3 regions of the Paenibacillus sp. FSL K6-1318 genome follow, and region 2 is predicted to be linked to each of the others. Evidence: predicted binding sites of a transcription regulator. Region 2 holds the regulator's gene; each other region holds the start of a gene.
What was found. The regulator NrdR, encoded in region 2, represses ribonucleotide reductase genes. The targets are predictions, from matches to a motif close to AACACNATATATNGTGTT.

Region 1: a site for NrdR is predicted at 2,069-2,086, ahead of NYE45_RS10160 (adenosylcobalamin-dependent ribonucleoside-diphosphate reductase). Genes of this name have one in related genera too.
Region 3: a site for NrdR is predicted at 2,338-2,355, ahead of NYE45_RS28060 (anaerobic ribonucleoside triphosphate reductase). Genes of this name have one in related genera too.

What each region holds. Positions count from the first base shown of each region.
Region 1 covers NZ_CP150270.1:2,253,448-2,257,739, forward strand. Annotated here, with positions in the region: gene NYE45_RS10150 (YqhG family protein) at 1-49, opposite strand, end outside; gene NYE45_RS10155 (SNF2-related protein) at 53-1,813, opposite strand; gene NYE45_RS10160 (adenosylcobalamin-dependent ribonucleoside-diphosphate reductase) at 2,149-4,292, shown strand, end outside.
Region 2 covers NZ_CP150270.1:2,106,375-2,110,666, reverse strand. Annotated here, with positions in the region: gene NYE45_RS09455 (PLP-dependent aminotransferase family protein) at 1-1,334, shown strand, start outside; tRNA gene NYE45_RS09450 (tRNA-Ala) at 1,460-1,532, opposite strand; gene nrdR (transcriptional regulator NrdR) at 1,718-2,185, opposite strand; gene NYE45_RS09440 (alpha/beta-type small acid-soluble spore protein) at 2,302-2,523, shown strand; gene NYE45_RS09435 (lytic transglycosylase domain-containing protein) at 2,606-3,169, opposite strand; gene coaE (dephospho-CoA kinase) at 3,166-3,762, opposite strand; gene NYE45_RS09425 (MntP/YtaF family protein) at 3,772-4,292, opposite strand, start outside.
Region 3 covers NZ_CP150270.1:6,263,661-6,267,952, forward strand. Annotated here, with positions in the region: gene NYE45_RS28050 (aldo/keto reductase family protein) at 1-159, opposite strand, end outside; gene NYE45_RS28055 (histidine kinase dimerization/phospho-acceptor domain-containing protein) at 326-1,921, opposite strand; gene NYE45_RS28060 (anaerobic ribonucleoside triphosphate reductase) at 2,403-4,292, shown strand, end outside.

The DNA of each region.
Region 1 (4,292 bases), 150 kb from region 2:
CCAGATAGGTCAGAACATAAGCCTGCACTTCATGGGGGGACATGGTCATGGATCAGCTACCTCCTTTGCGAAGATCTAACCCGGATACAGCAGGGCCCTCATCCGCGACTTCACGCTGAATGGAGCTCAGCGATTGTCCAAGTGAATCCATCTTGCGGCGAATATCTTCTTCATTTTGTGATTCCAGCATGATTTTGTACAAACTTTTCTCAATAGACTCCTTTTTCTCCAGCCGTTCCAGAATGACATCCAGCCCGCCGATCACCATCTCGAACATATTGATCTTCTCATGCAGCAGATTCAGAATGTGTTCCTCTATGGTTCCGGTTGTGGACAGGTTGAAAATGTTCACGTCATTCTGCTGTCCCAGCCGATGCACCCGACCGATCCGCTGCTCTACCCTCATAGGGTTCCAAGGCAGATCGAAGTTGATCATATGGTGACAAAATTGCAGATTAATGCCCTCACCACCCGCTTCGGTTGCAATCATGGCCTGCACACGCCCGCGGAAGAGATCCATCATCCAGTCTTTTTTGCCCCGATTCATGCCACCCCGATAGGGGACAGCCGTAAGCCCGTTGTTGCGGAAATAGTTTAGCAGATACTCCTGCGTGGCCCGATATTCGGTGAAGATAATCACTTTCTCATTCATGTTCCGAACCAGTTCCATCGTTTTCTCGGCTTTGGTATTCTCCTTGATCGCTTTAATATGGGCAACGAGTTCCCAAATCTTGTCCCGAAGGGGCGAATCCAGCGGAAGTTTCTTCGACAGATTCACCAGTGTTACGAATACAGCATCCCGACTGCTGCACACTTCCCGTTGTAATGTGACAAGGGAGAGCATGCTGCTCAGGTTGCCTCCGGCTTCCTGGTACTGGTCTTTAACAAAGGAAGTCACGCCATCGTACAACGCCTGTTCTTCAGGCGATAGTTGCAGATTCACATTGGAGACGTTTCGTTTGGTAAATTGAACGGGGCCTTCGCCTCGGCGGTTGCGAATCATGACTTTGGATAACTCGTTCTTAAGCTGTTCCTGATTTTTCGGAACCCGCTTGTCGACGACAAAGTTGGCTGCAAAGTCACCCTGACGACCCAGCTGACCCGGCTTCAGCAGGTTGATCAGATTGAACAACTCACTCATATCGTTCTGCACAGGTGTAGCTGTGAGCAGCAGGCAATACTTTTTGCGCAATTTCAGCATGAATTGATAGTTGGTTGTTTTCTTATTTTTGAGCTTGTGGGCCTCATCAATAATGATCATGTCGTAATCGGTATTTAGCAGCATATCTTTATGCGGATCACGTTTGGCTGTATCCATGGAAGCAACAACTACTTCATTCTGCCAGGAGTAGGCCTTTTTCTGGGCAATGGCAGGGATGCCGAATTTCGAATTCAACTCTCGTACCCATTGCAACACAAGAGAGGCTGGCACGAGAATGAGTACCTTGGATACGAGACCCCGAACCATATATTCTTTCAGAATGAGACCGGCTTCAATGGTTTTGCCCAGACCCACCTCATCGGCGAGAATGGCCCGGCCTGACATTTCAAATAATACTCTGCGAGCAGTGTCCATCTGGTGAGGGAGTGGGGTAAGGCCTTGTAGATGCTTGAGACATTGGATCTCGTCAAAATTGGGAATCAGGTTGGTCTCTTCGGCTTGAATGCCCAGTTGGAAGAGTCGATAATCTCCCCAAGGACCTCCTTTATCCAGTCGTGATTCCAACTGATTGATCCAGCTCCGATCAAATTCCAACGGAACAGGCAGCTCGGCTACAGGTTGATTTGTGTGGTGCGGGTTTTTCCGGTTCATGTTGCTTCCTCCCCTGCCATACGTGATGACGTTTTATTCGTAGGTAATAGTATGGACGAATGAGAGTCAGTTCATAACTCAACCTTCCGATCGCTGTTATCCCCAGATTTTTTCTGTCCCAAAAAATTCACAGATGTCGTATTCATGCGTATGAGGGTGTGTGAAGAAGTTTGTCCGAGCAGGGGAGTCTATGAAGATGGACTATGATAAAAGTTGCATGGAAAATCAATATATGGTGTTATATACTGATTTAATATCACTATATGTGGTGTTTCATCATATTTTAGTTGTATAGTGAAAATGTAGCTGTTATTCCGGGGAGGTTGAATGTAGCGATGAAATCAAACCAACGATCGTACCAATTAGAAGGACTCAGCGAAAAAATATTTCTGGACCGATACGCCTGGAAGGACGCTGATTCGAATCATGCCAAGGTCGGGGATGTTGTATTGGTATTAACGAAGGATGATCCCAAGTTCCCAACCAAGGAAGTGGGCGAAATCATTGAACGTCAGGGTCAGCTCGTACAAGTGAGGACTCGAAGCGGAGAGTTGATCGAGACAAACGTGGAGAAACTGACACTCAATATAGAGAAAACACCGGAAGAGATGTGGAGCCGTCTTGCCAAAGCGATGGCTTCTGTCGAATCCACAGCTGATCAGCGTGCAACGTGGGAGTCCAAGTTCCGCTCCGTGTTGGAAGATTGGAAGTTAGTACCCGGAGGCCGCATTGCTGCGGGTGCGGGGGCAAGCGATGAGCTGACACTCTTCAATTGTTATGTCATTCCGTCTCCGCAAGACAGTCGGGGTGGCATCATGAGAACCTTGACCGAAATGACGGAGATTATGGCACGAGGGGGAGGCGTTGGCATTAATTTGTCCTCTTTGCGTCCTCGCCGGGCGGTGGTCAAAGGTGTCAACGGATCATCCAGCGGTTCCGTATCGTGGGGTGGCTTGTTCAGTTATACGACTGGACTGATTGAACAGGGAGGAAGCCGCCGGGGTGCGCTCATGCTCATGATGAATGACTGGCATCCGGATGTGCTTGATTTTATTACCGTGAAACAAACGATGGGGCAGGTGACCAATGCCAATCTGTCTGTATGTGTGAGCAACGCATTTATGGAGGCTGTCAAGCACGACGGAGACTGGGATTTGGTTTTCCCCGATACGAACGATCCGGATTATGACACTGATTGGAACGGGGATATGCAGCAATGGAAAGCCGCAGGTCATTCGGTGGTGCACTATCGTACACTGAAGGCTCGCGAAATCTGGCATACCATTATTGAATCAGCCTGGAAATCGGCAGAGCCTGGTGTGGTATTTATGGAGTACTATAACCAGATGTCCAACAGCTGGTACTTCAATCCGATCATCTGTACTAATCCTTGCGCGGAACAAGGCCTGCCTGGCTGGGGTGTATGTAATCTGTCAGCAATTAATTTGTCCAAATTCTACGATGAAACAAATCATGATGTGGCATGGGATGAACTGGCAGAAACCACTCGTATCTCGGCTAGATTTTTGGACAATGTCATCGATGCAACACCATATCATTTTGAGGAAAATAGACTGAATCAGCAGCGTGAACGCCGGGTTGGGCTTGGCACAATGGGACTGGCAGAGCTGATGATTAAGCTGCGTATACGATACGGCAGTCCTGAATCCCTTGAATTTCTGGATAAACTGTATGGATTCATGGCAAAGGAGGCCTATCTGGCATCAGTAGAGATTGCAGCAGAGAAGGGTGCTTTCCCAGCATTTGAAGCTGAACCGTACTTACAGAGTGGATTTATGAAAAACATGGTTGCGACCTACCCTGAAGTGGGGGAGGCCATTCGTAAAAAGGGCATTCGAAATGTCACACTGATCACACAAGCGCCAACGGGCAGTACAGGTACGATGGTGGGCACATCAACAGGTATTGAGCCGTATTTCGCCTTCAAGTATTTCCGTCAAAGCCGTCTAGGTTATGATGAACAGTTCGTACCGATTGCACAAGATTGGCTGGATGAACATCCGGGTGAAGCTTTACCCGACTATTATGTGACGGCGATGGATCTGTCGGCTGAGAATCATATCCGCGTGCAGGCAACGATTCAGCAATGGGTGGATAGCTCCATCTCGAAGACGGCCAACTGTCCGGCTGATTTTACGGTAGAGGATACAGCTGAGCTGTACGAACTGGCCTTCGATCTTGGCTGCAAGGGAGTAACGATATATCGCGACGGCAGCAGGGATGTGCAGGTGTTGTCCACGTCGAAGAAGGAAGAGACCAAGGCTGGAGAGCAGAACACGGCGGAAGCTGAAGAGAAGACAGTCGTATCTGCAATAGAAAACCCGAATAATGCGGAAGGGCAGGCAAGTGATGGAACTTCCAATAGCCAGGTTGGGGTTAGAACGCATTCTTCCGATCAAATCCCTTCCTCTTCTACAGTGCTGGATAAGCAATACAGAAGCCGTCCTCAGGTACTGCG
Region 2 (4,292 bases):
ACGGAAAGTTGCCAGCCCAGACACGGCTTCCATCCATTCGATCCCTGTCTGCACACTTACACATTAGCCGTAACACCGTTGATTTGGCCTATCAGCAGTTATTGGCAGAAGGCTATGTGCTAAGCAAACCAAGAAGTGGCTTATACGTTATGGATCTGCAATTGGATTCCTTATCCTCATCGCCTCATGTTGGTAAACAAGGATCGGAAAGTCAATCACTGGCTCATCCAACGATCCCGTACGATTTTCGATATGGTGATGTGGATGCTGAGCATTTTCCACTTGCCACTTGGCGTAAATTATCCAATCTAAGCTTACAACAGAACCATCAGGCCTTATTTTCTTATGGTGATCCTCTCGGAGAACCTGGCCTTCGAATGGAAATTGCCAAGTACCTGCACGGGTCAAGAGGCGTGAATTGTTCACCAGATCAAATTATGATAGGTGCTGGCATTCAATATTTACTTGCCGTGTTATCTGGATTATTAGGACCCGATAACCACAGTATAGCGATGGAAGAGCCTGGCTATGACGGTGCTCGGACGATTTTTCAACATCATGGTCTACAACTTCGTCCGATTCCGCTGGAAACGGATGGGCTTCATATTCAGCAGCTTTATGAGAGTCAGTCCCGCATCGTGTATATTACACCGTCTCATCAATTCCCCTATGGCATGGTCATGCCCCTCCACAAGAGAATGCAATTACTGAAATGGGCAGCAGACCAGAATGGCATTATTATCGAGGACGATTACGATAGCGAGTTCAGATATGTCGGTAAGCCGATACCTTCCTTGCAGAGTCTGGATAGCCATCAACATACAGTGTACCTGGGGACTTTCTCAAAATGCCTGCTTCCTTCATTACGTATTGCTTATATGGTTCTGCCTAAAAACTTGCTGGAGCTTCATAATAAGCATAACTACCGCCTGTATGATCAGACCGTTTCACGTTTTCATCAGAATACCTTGGAACTTTTTATGAGAAATGGACATTGGGAAGCCCACATTCGCAAAATGCGCAAAGTATACCGACAAAAGCAATCCACACTAATCTCAACGATTCAGCAGTTGATGGGTTCTAACGTGACAATCATTGGTGAGGATGCAGGACTTCACATTTTGCTGCGTGTACATAATGGAATGCATGAGCAGCAATTGATTGCCACTGCTGAAAAGGAAGGTACCCAAGTCTATCCTGTATCGCCCTTCTGGGCACAACAAGCTCAGGCTGAGCAATCCATGGTTCAGATCGGTTTTGGCGGTTTGAGTATGAAGGATATTCAAGAGGGCGTACATTCACTTCATCGTGCTTGGTTTGGAGATGGTGAATGATAAGGTTACATTGAGTCTTTCGCGGTAATTAGATGAATTGAAGGCTAGTCTGGCAACGTATCATGGATAATTTAAGTGCAAAACAAAAAAACACGCCATTAAAGGCGTGTTTTTTTACTGCTATATGGAGCCTAGGGGGATCGAACCCCTGACCTCATCGCTGCCAGCGATGCGCTCTCCCAGCTGAGCTAAGGCCCCAGGATATGAAATGAATAGCTTGTCCAGCACTGCTACGTTCCGCAGGCGACTCCTATATCATATAAAATCCAGCTTTCGCTGTCAATCACTTTTTGAAGCTCCAAAGTGATTGGAGAAGAACAACCGATTTCACTGGCACATACGGACTGGAACCCCAGACTGCTCTTCTCCCCTTACCCACTTCACTAATCCTCCAGATTGTCTTTGGACAACAGGGATTTTAGTTCTTTCATGAACATATTGATATCCTTAAACTGGCGATACACGGAAGCAAAGCGCACATACGCCACTTCATCGACTGGAAACAGCTGCTCCATCAATAGCTCACCAATCTGGCGACTCTCGACCTCAGCATCGGCTGTATTACGCAAAGACTTCTCTACCTCAGATACCATCATCTCCAGCGTCTCTACAGAGACTGGGCGTTTCTCACAGGCACGAATAAGCCCACGGAGAATCTTGTCCCGGCTGAACTCTTCCCGACTGCCATCCTTCTTAATAACGATCAATGGTGTTTCCTCAATCATCTCAAACGTTGTAAATCTTCTGGCGCACTGCTCACATTCACGACGGCGACGAATCGACTTTGATTCATTAGCCGGCCTTGAATCAAGGACTTTGGTGCCCAGAAAAGCGCAATAAGGACATTTCAAATCAGATCACTTCCCACGTTTTACTTTTTACCACATATTCCCTGTACTCATTTTGTAATGAAAAACGCATTGCCGACACATAATACTTTTACCAACCCGCGAGGAGGTGAACAGCAATGGCACAAAGCAACGGTAACTCCAACAACTTGGTGGTAACTAAAGCTTCCGCAGCCCTCGAACAACTGAAATATGAAGTTGCTCAAGAACTCGGAATCAGCATCCCACAAGACGGATACCAAGGTAACATGACTTCTTACGAGAACGGTTCGATCGGTGGATACATCACGAAGCGTCTGGTAACAATTGCAGAACAGCAATTGGCAGGTCAATACCAATAATATCTGCATCGTAATACGCTACACAGAGGAGCATGGAGCGGCCGGTGAACAACCGGTCTGCTCTGTGCTTCTACTTATATACTCAGAACGTATTATAGATCTTTACATACTGATTATAATAGTAAATGACCCTTTGTACATAGTGACGCGTCTCACCAAACGGAATATCTTTCACCGTATCGAATGAGCCGTCCCATACACCATCTCTGAGCCAACTGTTTACTTTACCTGGACCCGCATTATAGGCAGCGATCATAACCGCTTCATTGCCATCGAATTGATCGGACAGATTCCGCAGATACCATGTGCCTAATTGAATATTTCGTTCAGGCTCGTGCTTCAATTCCTCCAGCGAAGTGTCTGGAATTTTGGCTTGTTCCAGTATCCAGTTCGCGGTGTCCGGCATCAGTTGCATGAGCCCAATGGCACCTCGTTTGGATTCCTTGCTTGTCTTAAAATTGGTCTCCACCTTGATAATGGAAGCAATCAGAAACGGATCAACCTCATAACTCTGGGATTGGGCGCGAATCTCTTCCTTATAATGAATCGGATAGAACCATGCCATCCAGTTTGTATTCAGAAATAGCACGAGTACAAAGGACACAAACATCAACAGCAGTACACGTTTCTTGCGTAATATTTTCATAACAAACCCTTACGCTGTAGATATGAGTCAATTTGCTGCTCCGTCTCTGACCATAAGCCGCTGTTATCGATGACAATGTCTGCAAGCTGCTTTTTGCGCTCAATATCCATCTGTACATCCATCCGGGCTTCAGCCTGTGCCGCAGTCATTCCATCCCGACTCATCAAGCGATCTCGTTGAACAGACCTGGGAACATATACAACCATCACTTCCTCGAAACCATCTTCCAGACCCGATTCGTATAACAAAGGAATATCAGATACCACAAGTTTATCCGGATGTTGCAACGCGTATGCGGCGGCCCGTTCGCGCATCTCTCTACGGATTGCCGGGTGTGTGATGGCCTCCAATGCCTTTCGTTCCTCTGGTTGTTGAAAAACAATGCTTCCGAGCTTTTTCCGATCCAGTGTTCCATCTTCGTTCAGTATGGCTTGTCCGAACCGCTCAGCAGCGGCGGCCAAAACGGGATGCCCGGGCATCATAACTTCCCGGGCAATCACGTCTGCATCGATGAGCAACGCTCCCTTACTGGCGAGATAGGCGGAAACACTGCTTTTGCCTGTCGCGATCCCGCCGGTTAAGCCTATATTCATCGTTTCACCTCATAACAGCTTCATTATTCCCATAATCATTAACAATAGTGCTGGCAATACAGACAGTCTTCGCATCCAGCGCAGAGCTGAGAATCGCAGGCCAACCTTCATGCCGAGTGACAGAAACGCCCCACTAAACAGCGCAATAATGAGTGCCGTCCATAGTGTAGGGAATCCCAGAAGTGCCGCTCCCAATCCTGCTCCAAACGCATCCAGAGACAAGGCAATACCAAGCCACATCGCTTCTTGGGCAGATATACTCCCCGAGTTATCCATATCCGCCTTGGAGGGACTGCGAAGAATCTGAATGACGACCCCAAGCTTACGCAGCTCCAGTGTAAATACCATGCGTTCCAGCGATCCACCTGAAGCCGACTGCTCCAAATCCAGCGCAAGCACCTGGTTCCTGCCTTTTGAATCCGTCAGTGTCTCTTGTGCTTCTCCAACTCCAGTTGCCGTTGTTTCCGTTCCCTCGTTCGTTCTAGTGTCTGTTTCCAGCTGTTCTTTGCCCTGCTTTCGAATAAGTTGCA
Region 3 (4,292 bases), 2.6 Mb from region 2:
TACATTGGCTGTATCAAAAAAGTTAATACCTTCATCGAATGCAGTTTCAATTGATTTAACCGCATTTTCACGTTCCACATACCCTCCGTACGTCAGCCAGCTTCCCAGGCTGATCTCGCTTACTTTCAGTCCGCTTCCACCTAATCTGCGATAATCCATTGATTGCATATCCTCCTCTATTGGTTATAAAGATGAAGTTCACATTCTATTGTAACGTAACCAGCTCGGAATAAAAGGGCTTTGGCTCAGAAAATGGAAAATTCAAAGAAGCGCACCCATAACAGGTGCGCCAAATTAAGAAATTCATATTCGTCTGTCTGCGCAATTAAGGCAGCGTAATACTTAATGCGTTCAACAGATCCGCCTGTCTGACCGGCTTCGTTAGAACAGCATCAAAGGTTTCGGCTTCATGCAAGGCAATATGCATGCCATAGGGAACCAGAGCAACGACGGGCAGATTCTCCAGCCGCTGTTTCAGTTCATGTACAAAATCGACTGCGCCACCTTCCAGTAATCCCATATCCACAACGGCCACATCCGGCTTGAAGCCTTCCTTGATCCAATCATGCGCTACGGTCGAACCGGAGGTCATATGCACATCCATCTCCCATCTGCGCATCAGGGAAGAAACGCCTTGCAGAATATCAGGGTCTTTGGCAAGCAATACCTTTCTGCCTTTTAACCGCTGCTGAACACTTGCCAGCTGTGGCAACTCCCAGTACCTGCGTAATGGAAGGCTAATCTGAAATTCCGTCTCATTCTCCATCATACGATCCACCTGAATACGGCCATGCATGAGAATGGCAAGATTCTGACTTACCGCCAGACCCAGATTGCTTCCGATCAGTTTTTGGATATCCGATAACATCTGGCCCGTGTACTTCACCTTGAGCACAAGTGTACCGGTCTCCTCAGTCTCTTCTCCGTTCACCACTGCCGTGATCAGAACCGACCCTTCACGCGTTGAATCCATAGCATACTGAATCACATGTGCAAGCAGCTGACCAATCTTGACTTCATCACCAACGAACACTTGCGACACATTCAGTTCGAGATTTAATCCCAACTCAATGTTCTTGCCCGCTGCAATCCCCGCATAGAGATAGACGGTATTCTCAATGGTGCCGACCAGATCGAACGGATCATCATGTATAACGGTTTTACCTGCCTCATTAATATTGAAATTCATCATATTATTGAGCAAGGAGAGCAGGATATTGCCGCTCGTCTCAATCATATTCACATATTCCGACTGCTCCTCAGACATATCCGGAGTACGCATCAGATCCGTCAGTCCAAGGATGCCGTTCAACGGATTGCGAATCTCGTGACTCATCAGCTTTAGCATCTGCGCTTTGGTCATGGCCTCCGATTCGGCCCGTTCCTTCTCTGCCTGGAGCTGCTCTTGCATTTGTTCCGAATCACTCAGTTTCCGCTCCTGTACATGCAGCGTGCTCTCCAGATCGACAACATAACCCAGGAATACAGCCATCGCATTCAGTGTCTTCATGTCGGTTTCGCTGATCACGTAATCAGGATTATCCATCAGACAAATAGTACCGAATGTTTCACCGGATCTTCGCATGATGGGCACCCCCACGAAGAAACGATTCCCGAGCCCACTCGTGACATCCATAGATCGTGTCATCGGATGTTCACATGTATTCTGGATGGTAAGAACACTGCCCTTATCTCTTAATACCAGACTGCAATATGATTCGTTAAATGAAAGTACACTGCCTTTAACGATTAACTCTTCCGTACGGTTAAAGGCCTCCAAAATGACATTCGTTACCCCGTCATTCGTGGCAACGAAGATGGTATTGACCTTCAATATACCGCTTAATACGTCTACGATATGGGCCGCAGCTTCCTTTATATCTTCATAGAAGCCTCTCGTAATGCCTTCTGCCGTCCCCATGATTCACCCCTCTTATCTTAGCTGCACTTTCAAATCTGTATATCAGAATGTTTAATCACGTACAGGGGTCATCAAAAATCCGAATAGCTGTCACAATCTATACTTATATGATTAACACCGTAGAAGTATAAGAGAATCATACTCCCTGCCCATAGCCCATTTTTGGACAAAAGCAGGTCTTAAACGGATGGCTTAATAACCGAAAAGTCATGTCAAAGCTCCTTTTCGTATTGATCAAAACCCATCTTGTCCGACTTCGGATATTATACTTGCAGAATAACTAGAAATTATACGCTTCCGCTCAGACTTTGGGAACCTTTATCCGCAGCAATTAAAGGAAAGTCCACTTTGTCCAGTACGCTGTGTGATCATTATCACACCAAAAAAACCACATATAGTTTATAAATGGATAATACGAATCTACATATAGTGTTATGTGGAAATTGAATGATATCCGAAATCATTTTAGGAGGAACCTTACATGAACATGCTTGAGTATGCCACTCCACCGGCATCCGATCTATTATCCGACCTGGGACGACGAATTATTGGCGCAGAAGACGCCGATACGCTGAGGGAAAATGCCAATCTGAACGGAGACTCCTTCAGCGGCAAGATGAGCAGGCTCGGTTCGGAGACCGCCAAGTGGCATGCTCTGCGTCATGTATTGCCGGAAGAGCTTGCTCAAGCTGTGGAGAACGGGGATCTGTATGTACACGATCTGGATCAGTATGCACTCGGAACGACCAACTGTATCTTTATCCCGTTTGACCGTCTCCTTGCTGCGGGTTTCAACACAGGTAACGGATCGGTTCGCACACCTCAGACGATCATGTCTGCCATGGCTCTGGTTGCGATCATCTTCCAATCCCAGCAGAACAGTCAATATGGCGGTGTATCCGCCAATAAGATTGACTGGGATCTGGCCCCTTATGTACAGCGATCGTTCCGCAAACATTACCGCAAAGGGCAACGCCTCTTTGGTGAGAATGTCCTGCTTGAGGATGAACAGCTTCATCTGGACAGCATCGAAGCGAAGAATCAATGTCCGCGGGCATATGCCTTCGCCTATGAAGAGACTGAATTGGAGACAGGACAAGCTGCTGAATCGCTGATTCATAACCTGAATACGATGAGCAGTCGGGCAGGTGGACAGATTCCTTTCACTTCACTGAACTATGGATTATGCACATCAGCAGAAGGTCGGCTGGTATCACGCTCATTGCTGGAAGCGACGATCCGTGGTCTGGGCAACGGGGAGACACCTGTGTTCCCCCAACATATTTTCCAATGCAAACAGGGGATTAATCAAGCTCAAGGCGAGCCGAACTATGACTTATTCCGTCTCGCAGTCACCTGTTCATCCCGGCGGATGTATCCCAACTTTGTCAATGTGGATGCCTCCTTCAACCTGCCCTTCTATCATCCGGAGGATCCGGATACAATCATCGCAACCATGGGATGCCGCACACGTACACTGGCTGACCGGTTTGGGCGCAATCGTCAGAGTGGTAAGGGGAATCTGTCATTCAATACCATTAACCTGGTCAAGCTCGGCATCCGGTTTGGCATCTGCCAGGGCAGTAGGGCCGTTGCCGATCGGGCAGGTTTCTACACCGCCCTCGAATCCGTGATGCATAATGCTGCTGACGGTCTGTTGCACCGCTACCGCATCCAGACTGTGCAGCCTGCCAAGGCATCGGACTTCATGATGCGGGAAGGTGTATGGGAAGGTGGCGAACAGCTCGCTCCGAATGAGCCTGTTGCCGATCTGCTGAAACACGGTACATTATCCCTTGGTTTCATCGGTCTCGCTGAATGTATGACAGCTCTCTATGGGCGCCATCATGGACAGGACCCTCATGTGCATCGGGAAGCACTGAATATTATTCGCACCATGAGAGAGTTCTGTGACCGGATGAGCGAGCAGCATAACCTGAATATTACCCTGTTTGCCACACCTGCTGAAGGATTGTCCGGCAAATTCACGAAGATCGACAGAGCACGCTATGGCATCATTCCTGGAGTTAATGATCGGGAGTATTATACGAATTCATTCCATATTCCGGTCTACCACACTCTTCCAGCATATCGGAAGATTGAACTGGAGGCTCCGTTCCACACGTTATGTAATGCGGGTGCAATCTCCTATGTGGAGCTTGATGGAAATGTTCGAGCCAACACCGCAGCTTTTCTGCGGATCGTACAGTATGCACTGGCACAAGATATCGGTTATTTCTCCATTAACCATCCGATTGATCGCTGCCCTGCATGTGGTTATGAAGGGGTCATCGGGGATGTATGCCCAGGTTGTGAAGTCCATGAGGACCATGTGCACTTCCAGCGGTTACGCCGCGTAACCGGCTATCTG